2 regions of the Paenibacillus sp. FSL R5-0908 genome follow, and region 1 is predicted to be linked to the other one. Evidence: riboswitches for the same ligand, from Rfam matches in the RefSeq annotation. Region 1 holds a riboswitch; the other holds the start of a gene.
What was found. Region 1 has a riboswitch for cobalamin ahead of metE (5-methyltetrahydropteroyltriglutamate--homocysteine S-methyltransferase). Riboswitches for the same ligand answer to the same signal wherever they lie in the genome.
Positions count from the first base shown of each region.

Region 2: another riboswitch for cobalamin. It lies ahead of MKZ09_RS05170 (DUF4430 domain-containing protein); the one in region 1 lies ahead of metE (5-methyltetrahydropteroyltriglutamate--homocysteine S-methyltransferase).

Region 1 is NZ_JBBOUV010000001.1:5,373,206-5,379,283, reverse strand. Features, by position in the region: gene MKZ09_RS24490 (FtsX-like permease family protein) at 1-383, shown strand, start outside; gene MKZ09_RS24485 (DedA family protein) at 401-1,024, shown strand; gene MKZ09_RS24480 (undecaprenyl-diphosphate phosphatase) at 1,075-1,935, shown strand; cobalamin riboswitch at 2,035-2,240, shown strand; gene metE (5-methyltetrahydropteroyltriglutamate--homocysteine S-methyltransferase) at 2,396-4,699, shown strand; gene MKZ09_RS24470 (DUF1540 domain-containing protein) at 4,844-4,996, opposite strand; gene MKZ09_RS24465 (DUF4349 domain-containing protein) at 5,424-6,078, shown strand, end outside.
Region 2 is NZ_JBBOUV010000001.1:1,155,495-1,161,572, reverse strand. Features, by position in the region: gene MKZ09_RS05175 (methyl-accepting chemotaxis protein) at 1-228, opposite strand, end outside; gene MKZ09_RS05170 (DUF4430 domain-containing protein) at 431-2,995, opposite strand; cobalamin riboswitch at 3,166-3,368, opposite strand; gene MKZ09_RS05165 (GAP1-N2 domain-containing protein) at 3,496-6,078, opposite strand, start outside.

The DNA.
Region 1 (6,078 bases):
AAACATTGTATAACACAATGCTTTTTGCTTCCTTGCTGGTGGGTACTGTCTTTTTTATCGCGGCGGGCAGCTTTCTTTACTTCCGGTTATATACCGATCTTGATCATGATCGCAATCAATATTCCACTTTGTCCAAGATGGGGCTTACGGATAAAGAACTCAATCGAATAGTTACGATTCAACTCGCTTTGTTGTTTTTTGTGCCGGTCGGAATAGCTATTTTACACAGTGTGTTTGCTTTTATTGCCCTTCAACGGTTGTTCTACTTATCTATCGCAACGGAGACAGGCGCGGTGTTACTCGGATATTTAGCTGTTCAAGGACTATACTTCTTTTTTATTCGCAGCCGCTATTTACGCAACCTGAAGAAGAACTTGATATGAGAAATGGGGGTAACAAGATGCAAGCATGGATTACAGATTTTATGGAGCAGTTTGGTTACTTCGGTATTTTTCTGATGCTGGCCTTTGAAAATATATTTCCACCAATTCCTTCAGAAGTGATCCTGCCCTTTGGAGGATTTATGACGACTACGACGAGCTTAACGATCCCTGGTGTAATTATTGCTGCCACGGCTGGTTCACTACTGGGTGCAGTAATCCTCTATTATATTGGACGATTATTGGATGTGAGCCGGTTAGAGAAACTGGTTGAACGCTGGGGTGGCCTAATTCGGATCAGTAAAAAAGATATCCACAAGGCTGACGCCTGGTTTGATAAATATGGCTATTGGACTGTATTGTTTTGTCGGATGGTTCCGCTGGTCCGCAGTCTGATTTCGATTCCGGCGGGAATGTCGGGCATGAAATTTGGAGTGTTTATGATCTTCACAACGATTGGCACATTGGGATGGAATTTGCTGCTTGTGCTTATTGGCGCGGCTTTGGGCGAATCCTGGGAAGACATTGCCATGTACATGGATGTGTACTCCAATGTAGTCTATGTACTAATTGCTGGCGGATTAGTTATTATTGGGTTTCTGTACTTCCGCAAACGCAGCCGGAGAATGAACACTGAGGGCTAAGCGGGTGGAGGACTGATAATAGAAATGATTATTAAAAAGGAGGGAAACACATGGAGCTATTAACGATTATTAAAGCCATTATTTTGGGGCTTGTTGAAGGTTTAACCGAATTTGCTCCAGTATCCTCCACGGGTCATATGATTATTGTTGATGATATGTGGCTGAAATCACAGGCGTTATTTGGACAATATACGGCAAATACCTTCAAAGTAGTTATTCAACTGGGTTCAATATTAGCGGTTGTTGTGATTTTTAGAAATCGGTTCATTGATTTGTTAGGCTTAAAGCGTTTCAGCCGTAAGCAATTGGATCCTGTAACAGAGGAGCTACCGCAGATGGAGCAGGGCGGGCACCTCAAGCTGACTCAGGTTTTGGTAGGGTTAGTGCCTGCAGGTGTGTTAGGTGTTCTGTTTAATGATTATATTGATGAGCATTTATTCTCTACCTCAACGGTGTTAATTGGTCTAGTGATCGGGGCTATATTAATGATTATTGCGGATCTGTTTGGGCCAAAGAAGATCAGAACTGAGAGTGTAGATCAGATTACATACAAACAGGCACTTGGTGTAGGTCTTGTACAGTGTTTTTCGTTATGGCCTGGATTTTCACGCTCGGGCTCGACGATTTCTGGTGGCGTACTCCTCGGGATGAGCCATCGGGCCGCTGCTGATTTTACGTTTATTATGGCAGTACCCATCATGGCAGGTGCCAGTCTGTTGTCACTGATGAAAAACTGGCAATATTTCACCATGGACGCGTTGCCGTTTTTTATTGCTGGCTTTATTAGTGCCTTCCTATTTGCGCTGTTATCGATGCGTTTCTTCTTAAAACTGATCAATCGTATCAAGCTCTTACCGTTTGCTATATACCGTATAATTCTTGCTGCTGTAGTATATTTCGTATTTTTCTAAGTCCGTTATAAGGAATCGATATAACAGAAGCCCCAGTAATCTATTGCAGATTGCCGGGGCTTTCACGTATGATGACATCAGATTAAGACACTCAAATGATGAAAGATATCGGAGACAGGTGCTGACCGGAAAATAGTAATTCGGTAGGCTTAATAGGGAAATTCGGTTCGAAGCCGATGCGGTCCCGCCACTGTAACGGAAGAATCTCGAGCAACAGAGGTCACTGGCAATTTACTACTGCTGGGAAGACTGCTCAAGATGTTGACGCCGCTAGCCAGGAGACCTGCCTGTTTCAACAGCACTGCTTCACCTACGGAAGATAGGGAGGTGTTAGACGTTAACCATGGGTATATCATGGGCGTCTTTCCCTTTGACTTTTTTAGGGAAGGGCGCTCTTTTTTATAGGAAAGCAAGTAGCTTTGGAGTTTGAAATAAGAGATTGAAGAGGGAGTGTATCGAGATGACGAATAAAGTAAAAGTAAGCAATCTTGGATATCCGAGAATCGGAAAGAACCGCGAATGGAAAAAGACACTGGAAGCCTACTGGCAGGGGAAAATAAATGAGGAGCAATTCCGCTCCGAAATGGCAGCAATTCAGCTGCAGCATTTGAAGACCCAGCAAGAGGCAGGAATTGAGCTTATTCCGGTAAATGATTTTACATTTTATGATCATGTGTTGGATACGGCTGTTATGTTTGGAATTGTACCTCCACGGTACACGTATGATGGCGGCGACATCGGGCTTGATCTTTATTTTGCAATGGCCCGTGGTAATGCTGAGGCTACTGCCTGTGAGATGACCAAATGGTTCAATACGAACTATCACTATATCGTTCCAGAGATCGGCACACAAACACCACGCCTGACTGAAAATAAACCTCTAGCGGCTTATCGTTTTGCTAAATCGCAGGCAGGGATTGAAGGTAAACCGGTACTTTTAGGTCTGTATACCTTCCTTAAGCTGTCCAAAGGTTACGCAGCGGCAGATATCGCCAAGATTGCTGCACGTTTTGTTCCAGTCTATGTTCAACTGCTACAGGAACTGAAGCAAGAAGGGGTAAGCTGGGTACAAATCGATGAGCCAGCGATTGTTACAGGCATAAGTAAAGAAGAATTAACACTGCTTAACTCGATATACACAGAAATTGCCGGCTCCGTGCCGGGCTTGAATATTATTTTACAGACGTATTTTGAAGCTGCTGAACCGCTGGAGGCACTGCTAGAGTTGCCTGTTCAAGGCTTGGGTCTTGATTTTGTGCACGATGGTGGAGCGAATCTGGCTTCTATCGAACGTCTTGGCTGGCCGAAGGACAAATGGCTGGGTGCCGGAATTATTGATGGACGGAACATTTGGCGTTCCGATTTAGACGCTAAGCTGCAACTGGTAGAAAAGCTCAGCGTTCATGTGCCGCTTGATCGTCTTATTCTTCAGCCTTCTTGCAGTCTGCTGCATGTCCCAGTCACCGTTCAAGGTGAGGTGAAGCTGAAGGCGACAGTTAAGAATGCGTTAGCTTTTGCCGATGAGAAGCTTGCAGAGCTTAGTCTGCTCGGAGCAGCCCTCGCAGATAAAGGAGAAGCTTCTAAAGCAGCGCTGGCCGCTAGTCGTGAAGCTATTGCAGCATTCCGCGCACTACCTGAGCGTGGCCGTAAGGATGTGGCGGAGCAAGTGCTTGCACTTGCAGCTCTACCGGACCAACGCAGTCTGCCTTTTGCTGAGCGCTTAAAGGTGCAGCAAGAGAAATGGCAGCTTCCACTTCTGCCAACCACTACAATTGGTAGCTTCCCGCAGACAGTAGAAGTGCGTCAGGCGAGATTGAAATGGCGTAAAGGGGTCTGGAATCAGGAGCGTTATGATGGATTTGTTCGTGAGCAGATCGCGGATGCAATTACCTTCCAAGAAAAGCTAGGTCTGGATGTTCTGGTCCACGGTGAGTTCGAGCGTACAGATATGGTGGAGTTTTTCGGAGAAAAGCTGGATGGATACTTGTTTACTAGTAATGGCTGGGTTCAATCCTACGGTTCCCGTTGCGTTAAGCCACCGGTGATCTACGCGGATGTTGCATTTATACAGCCTATGACTGTAAAAGAAAGTGTCTATGCACAATCGTTGACGAAGCTTCCGGTTAAAGGAATGTTGACGGGCCCTGTAACGATCCTCAATTGGTCATTTGTACGTGATGATCTCAGCCGGGAAGAGGTGGCCAATCAAATTGCTCTTGCCCTTCGCCATGAAGTAAAAGCGCTGGAAGATGCAGGTATCGAAATGATTCAAGTGGATGAGCCGGCTATACGTGAAGGACTTCCGCTTAAGGCAGAAGACCGTGAGCATTACCTGAACTGGGCAGTGAAGTCGTTCCGCGTTGCTACGAACCATGTGAAGGCAACGACACAAATTCATACGCATATGTGCTATAGCGAATTCAATGACATGATCGATTCCATATCGGCTATGGATGCTGATGTAATCTCCATCGAGACTTCACGTAGCCATGGGGAGCTGATTATCAGCTTTGAGGAGCAGGACTATGATAAAGGAATCGGTCTTGGAGTGTATGACATCCATAGCCCGCGGGTTCCGGCTGTAGAAGAAATGACAGCGAATATCGATCGTGCGCTGCGGGTGCTGGATCCTGAACAGTTCTGGATTAATCCGGATTGCGGTCTGAAAACACGTGGCTGGCAGGAGACAGAGGATGCACTTCGTAACATGGTAAGAGCTGCGGCTATTGCGAGGGAAAAGTCAGGGGTTATTGCTTCTAAATAGACATAAATAAATTAGAGCCAGGGTAAATTACCCTGGCTTTTTAGTTCACTTATTTTTTTATATCAGCTACTTGATAATAATTCTCAATCTTGTTAGAATGAAAAAGAAAAGAAGGAACCGTGGAGGGTCCCTTCAGGCATTTACTTATTTACTTTCGAAAGTTTTGCAATCTGTTTCTTCTGCGCGTTTTGGTTCTTGGGAGCTGTGGAAAGCTACGAAGATCGATTCAGCGCTGCATTTGTTCTCTTCTGCCCAGTGGGTGCACGAGTTAACTTCACAAACTACGTCTTTTGCCATGAGGGTTCACCTCCCCTTATAGTAATTGATAGGATCATTCAATGAACGGCTCTGTTCAGCAAGGTGGAGCTTGTCTCAACAAAGCCGTGTCACGCCCTCATTCTTTATGAATAGAGGGTATTTGGCTTTTTTTACTAGGTTAGACGTGGTAATTGTACCAAATAATGAGTTTGTAAGCAAATGAGTTCTTTAACTTTCGGGTCTCTCTCCCACATCAAAAATATGTCCAATAAGAGCCGCAGAAATGCGGCTTTTTGTGTATTCAACAAGAAAACCAAAAGAAATTTACCGGAATTCCATATTCCTGTGCAACCTTCCAAGTTTTGGGACGTCAAAGAAATGAGAGACGGAAGAGATCTGTACAGAACATGACATTCCGTAACGTTACAATGCTAGGGATAACCACTACACTTTTGGAGGAATGAGAATGCGCAAATGGGGTCTGCATTACTTATGTTTATTAATTCTTGCGGTGGTATTGGCAGGTTGTGGTTCGGGTGATAACAATTCGGCGGCTGACAAATTAGCTAGTGACGGCGGAAATACGAGTAATTCTGCTGCAGCAACCACTGAGCAATCTTCGAAAGCTACATTAGCGGATAAAAGCACCTCAGCAGAAGCTGAGACAGCAGCGGGAGGCAACGAAACCCCAGTTGAAAAAGGTTTAACATCAGAGAACACGGATCAAGGAAACGCGGGATTCACGGGCAGTGATGTCGTGGAAGGGTTGAACAAGAAGCTAATCTATCATGCCAATTTGACTATGGAAGTAGAAGACTACGGTAAAGCTCAGACTGAAATCCGCAACATGGTAACGATGGCTAAAGGATATATTATTGAGTTTAACGAGAACATGTCGCAATATGAGCAAGGGGGGACGTTTATCCTTAAGGTGCCTGCCTCCGGGTTCTCTCCTTTTCTGAATAATTTGGAAAAAGTAAAACACGAATCGCTGCAGCGCAGTATTCAAGGTCAGGATGTTTCGGAGGAGTATGTTGATCTGGAGTCGCGCCTGAAGGCAAAGCAGTTAATGGAAGCTCAATATACTGAGTTTATGAAAAAAGCAACGAAATCAAGTGATC
Region 2 (6,078 bases), 4.2 Mb from region 1:
GGCATTTACGCTAATCAAACGCTCCAAAAGATAGGATTCAATAGCCCGATTATTCGTACGCATCTGCCCTACGTAAGAAACAGGCAATAAATTTTCATTATATGTCTCATTTGTTTTTTCGGCCATTCGGGTCATCGTGATGATGCCTATGCCACCTACAACATTCACCATGATTACAGCGAATACCAAAAGCAACCCTATTTTGTATTTCACTTTCAAATTTTTCATCTACACTCCGCCTTCACATTATCTTATGATCTATCTATTTTTATCGGTCGGAAGGGCTAAGAGTTTGATGATTTTTTAAATATTGTGTCGAATAAAAGTATATATTGTCATAAAACGACTTTTCCAAAAAAATAAAAGGGCGGGCACCCGATCCGCTATTACTCCGAATCCCTGTGCCCGCCTAATTAATCATTCCTCTTCCTTATTCTCCAGAGGTATAGTACCAGTACAAAGTATCACCGTTCTGCAAAATATAACTGTCTGCACTGATGCTTGGATCAGCATCCCGGTTCGTTTTATACTTCCATCCGCTGCTTGGGCCTCCATCAAATTCAGCCAACCCGTCAATAGATTTCACGTAGATGCTTCCAGCGTTGCCGGATGATACTACCTTAGTACCTAATTGACTGACCAGTAAGCTATAAGCCGTTTCGCCCTCTTTTAGAGCTATTGTTGTACTGGCTAGGATGGTTCCTTTCCGGCTATCTCCAATCACTGAAAGGGTAGCGGTAGCTTTAACTGGAGCAATAACAGACGATCCGACAGTCAGAGACTGAGTATAACGCGCTACGCTCGGTACGCTGTCTTTAGCATAACCGGTAACAGCTATTGTATAGCTATTTGCTGGGAGACCGCCATCAACAACAGCCACACCTTGTTCATTCGTGATTACCTTCTTATCACCAATCGAAACCTGCACACCTGCAGCCGGTGACGTAACCGGATCAGAAGTGAAGCTTTCCTGATTCCACACCCACTTTTTCTGTGAAACCTTTACAGTAAAAGCTTCATTAGCTTTTGGCTGTGATGGGGAAAGCACCACAGAATTTACAACCTGTGTATTTTCTCCTGCATAATAGACAAGCACACGATCGGATTCCTGTAGTTCGAACGCATCCATACCCACACTTGGATATATCCACTCCCCGCCTCGTGATACCACGAAGCTCCACCATCCGTCGTAAGTACCTTGCGAAACTCCATGGATACCTGATACAAAGTTGCCATAAGACGATTTGGTGATATCTACTTTAAAATCATCGGTAGACCCTAGTTGTTGCAACGCTTCAAGGGCATTGGAGGCTTTCAAAGTCCCCTCACTAATCAACCCTTCCGGGCCTTCAACGGTTAGCGAAGCTGTTACATTCTTAGAAATCACTTTTAGAGCTTTTGTATATTTAGCAATCGTTGGGGCTTTGCCTTCACGGTAGCCAGTTACAGTCAGTGTATAGTCACCTGCGGGCACATTTCCTGAGAATACGGCCTCACCTTTAGCATTCGTCGTTACCGTCTGAGCTCCAATTTGGACCTGAACACCCGCAGCTTTTGCAGTTACAGGAGAGGAAGTGTTCGTAGCAGCGTCCCATTTCCACGTCTTACTAGTTACAGTGACGGTAAAAGAATCGCCCTCTTTAAGATTTGCTTTGGAAAGCGTAACGGAATCCACAAGCTTAGTGTCATCTCCGGCATAATAAACCAGTACCTGATCTGAATCTTTAAGTACAAAATCACTCATACCTACATCGGGATTCATCCATTTTCCGTCACGCGATACAACATACATCCATCCGTCATAACCACCAAAGCTTCCAGCAACAATATTTCCGATGCCAGTCACATAATTGCCCGAAGGATTCGTGATCGGCAAGTTCGTTTGAAGCGCCAGCTTCTCTAACGCTCCAAGTGCGTTGCCAGCATAGGCGTACCCTTGTGCCAACGTGGCCTGTGGCCCCTCAATCGTTACAGGAGCGTAGATTAGTGAGCTCTGAATGGAGGACTTGGAAAAATCGTATAGCTTATTGTTGCTTCCTTTATACAGCAAATTATAGGCAACCAGCGCCTGAAGCCCTTGCTCTGTCGCCAGAACATTACTGCTTCCACCACGGCTATGGGTGAAGCTACCATCAGCTAGACGATAGCTGAGCAGGTTCTCCATTAGATCCACTTTGTTTTTGGTGTATTCTAATCCACTAGGATCAACTCCAAAGGATGTGAGTCCAAGGATTGCTTGTGCGCTACTTTCAGCACTGTCACCGTAACCCCCATGGCTATCTTGAGCTGCGGATAACCAGGCTACGGCTTGTAGCCCTGCTAAGTAGGCTTCGGGATTATTTTTATGTGCCGCCAGAGCCGTCAAGGTTATCGCTGTCATATCAGGCTCACTTGTGCCTGAGGTTAGTGCAAAGCCCCCATCTGGATTTTGTTTGGAGAGAATCTCCGTAAGGAGCTTATCCGCCGTCCATTTCGCGTCACTTGGGATATTATATTTACCAGAATCCAGCGCAAGTAAAGCATATACCGGATTATTAAGCGTCTGTTCACTGAGCTTGCTGTTATTATAAATTTTCTCAATCAGATTATAGCCAGGAGTCGTTCCGTTACCAGCAAAGCTAGTAGGATCTGCACCAATCGCTCTCACTGCGAGCACGATTCGAGCATAATCGGTTACATTGGCGAAATTTCCAGCTGCATCCTTTACTTTTTTCTCAAGCTCTGAATGGTAACTGGCTGGCAGCTTATATCCTGCTTGCGCTAATCCAATAGCTTGCCAATCCGATTGCACGCCACCTTTCAAGAGATATTCTGCAGCCGCATAAGTCGCATCCGCAACATTAATCCGCTCCGCAGCAGTTGCTTCCAGACCGGAGCCAGCGCTCGCTTCTGCAAATATTTGTCCTGCCGGAGCAAGAGATGTTCCTAGAATTGAAATGACCATGAATAAGGCCAGCCCAAGTGCTACAAACTTGGAAGACATGATTTTCTTCATTGTTTAACCTCTTTCTGTATAAGAATGGGTACTGCTGGGAATAAGACGCATAACATAAAGACCGCCCCTTTAGAGGGCGGTCAGGGAAGATTACAAATCGAGGCTGAGGCGCTTGCTTCCTGCCAACAGTCCATCTGTATATGTTCCACATTCTTACCCCACGAAGAATAGAAACGCTCACGAAAAAGGCAGGTCTCCTGGCTGATGCTTCATCGCTGTTCTTCACCTTCCCACCCTACCTTAGGGGCAGTGGCTTATAGAAGAAAAACTCCGCACATACAGTGGCGGGACCGCGCCGGACTCTTGCACCGGACTTCCCTTTTAAGCAGACGACTAGATTGATAGAGTCTGCACCTTTTCCAGTATGTAGTATCTTATTTTGACATCCATAATCATATCTATTAATACATAGCATGTCTATAGAAAAGCTTAGTATGGGCAGCAAAAAAATGAACAGCATTACGCCACCTGCCGGTAGGTATTGCTGTTCAGAAAGCTTGTTATTCTGCTGTTCCTTCCGGACTTGCAGTTGGGGAAGGTTCAGCACTTGAATCAGAAGCTGGTGGAATATTAGGATCGGGATCTACGATCAATGTAAATCTTCCGGCTTTGATCATACTTTTCTCTAAAATTGTCGCTCCAGGCTCCAATGTAACCTCAACCTGATAGGAAGATTGTTCCCCTTCAGTCACAGCTGTTGCGGAAGGCAACCCAGTGCTATCCTCAGCATCAGAGGAAGGCGTAGGAGACGGAGATACATCAGCTACAGCATTAGTAGCATCTGCACCTTCTGCTGTTCCTCCAGTAGTGCCAGCGGCATCTGACTCGTCATCGGCGTTTCTCTCATCCGTCCCATCCGTTGACGGCACTGGACAAGTCCCATTCGTAGCAGCGACCTTAAAGCTTTTATCTATCTCTGTAGACGAAGACATTAAACTAATCTCAGTCGGTTGAAACTGCACACAGTCATCTGCACTTGCGAAGGTGAACACCAATATGCTGCTCCCCTTATCTCCTTCGCCGCTCTGATCCTTCAAGTATACTGAAGCCGGAGGCAGCACATTGCCTGCACTCTGAACAGGGGTCGGCTCAGGGCTTGTTCCCGGCAGAGCCGTCTTCGTATCATCCGGACGCAGCATACTGAATACGATAATTGCAATAATCACCAGAATACCCGTAATGGAGCCGGAGATTAAGAGTCGAAATCGGCTGCGGCTGATCCAGCGCGCCAGCGGGGAAGCCAGTTGGGAGCGGGCTTCATTGTACACATTTTGCAGAGCAGGCCGAGCTGCCGCGACATAGTTCTTTCGGAATTCCCGATTCTTGAACGCTTCACGATCACTGCTCAGGAAATACTTCAGAATCGCCTTACGGTAACCCGGTTGCAGCTTTTTATTCGAAACCTTAAATAAAGAATTTCCTTGCGACCAAGCAAAAAACCGATAGATGATTTCTTTGTCGGAACCGGCTTTACGCTTTAACAGCTCCAGAAGCGCATCGTAATCCAGCGGACCCCCTTCACGCTGAGTTGTATAGTAAAAGGCTAGCGGAAGCCGTTCAAAGGGTTCCAGAACACGTGCCTCTTTTAGCAAACGACGACCCAGTAGCTGCACATCGTCTAGTTCCTGCGGAGACAATCCTGTAAAAATCTCTTCATTTGGCTTCTCTTCACCAAACCAGCGGTAAGCTGCACGCAGCGCATTCTCTTTCTGCTTGCTAATCCTATCCAGTGGCGGCTGCCAATCGACAACATTACCATATCGTAAAAAAACTACCTCCAGAAGCTCCTCCTGCGTCATATCAGAAAGCGATAAGCGGTTCAGTAAGAATCTATCTGCTGAAGCAGCAAGATCCTGCATTAGGGAGAGTGCCTTAGGAGCAACTCCTGTTCCTTTACGGCGATCTTTTTCTGCCTTATCTACAATTTCATGAATTTCCGCCACAGAAGCCACCGGATCATGCTCCAGCTGGAGCTTTTCTAGCAAATAATCCTTCACAGCATTTTGAGCAAAAGACTGCTCTAACGCCACAGGCAGGAACCGCCCCCAATGGAGCACAAAGCTCAGAATATCCGCAGATCTGGACGCCGCAGCTAGTCTTGATTCCATATAAGGCTCAAGTAGCTGCTTACGGAAATAAGTTTCAGACATCACGCGCTGGAAGTAAGCTGCACTTAACTCATCATTACTCTCAATGATCCCGTAAGCAGCACTCAAAATATCCTTGCGGCCCGCTTCCACACTATGAAGCATCCCATTGATGAAATAATCCACGATTCTTACCCTGTAATTGTGATCCTTAAGTACAAAATACTCTTTAAAGCATTCCATAATCGCTGGATCTGGCACATTTCTTTGCCGAATCAGATCAAATTCCCGGTCAAACCGTTCTAAGAAAATATCATTCAAGCGGATTCTAGAATGAATTGCACCGTCTGGCTTTAGGTATGAAAGCAAACCACTTAGCACCGCACTCTTGTTTTCCGTATATAAATGCTCGTTCCCTTGCTCAATCTCATAAAAGATAGCCAGCTCATTATAGAAAGAAAGAGATAGCTTGTGCTCAGGACTCTCTCCACGCAGAATCTGATCGGCGAAGCTTACGAAGTCGTTAATATCTCCTGGATTCAGCAGTAACAGCTTCCATACCAAATCAGCATAAGGCTGGCGGGACTCGCCAAAATCGACATTCCCCATCCGTCCGGAAGCCAAATCAAAGGTATAATCCTTCTCAATACTGCGGTCACCGGGACGAAGTGAACCTTTTTCCACAAAGCTAAGATGTATATATTTACGGCTTTGCGGTTCATTCGCATACGTAATCACGCCTAATCTACGGCGGAATTCATACGGCAGCACGCTATACAGAATTTCTGTAAGCTCCACCGCCCGCGCGGACAACTCGGTGATAGGTACGTTTAGAGCCACGTAGATTTTTTTCTTACCTGCTACAGAGAGCATTACCGCTTGCAATAACGCCTTGAATATCCCTTCATCAATCCCTAGCAAGCGTAAGCCTGCGATTGGATCCGGGCTGCGGTCTGTGCGAACAACTGGAATAGAGGGCAGCTCCGGCAAGGTTCC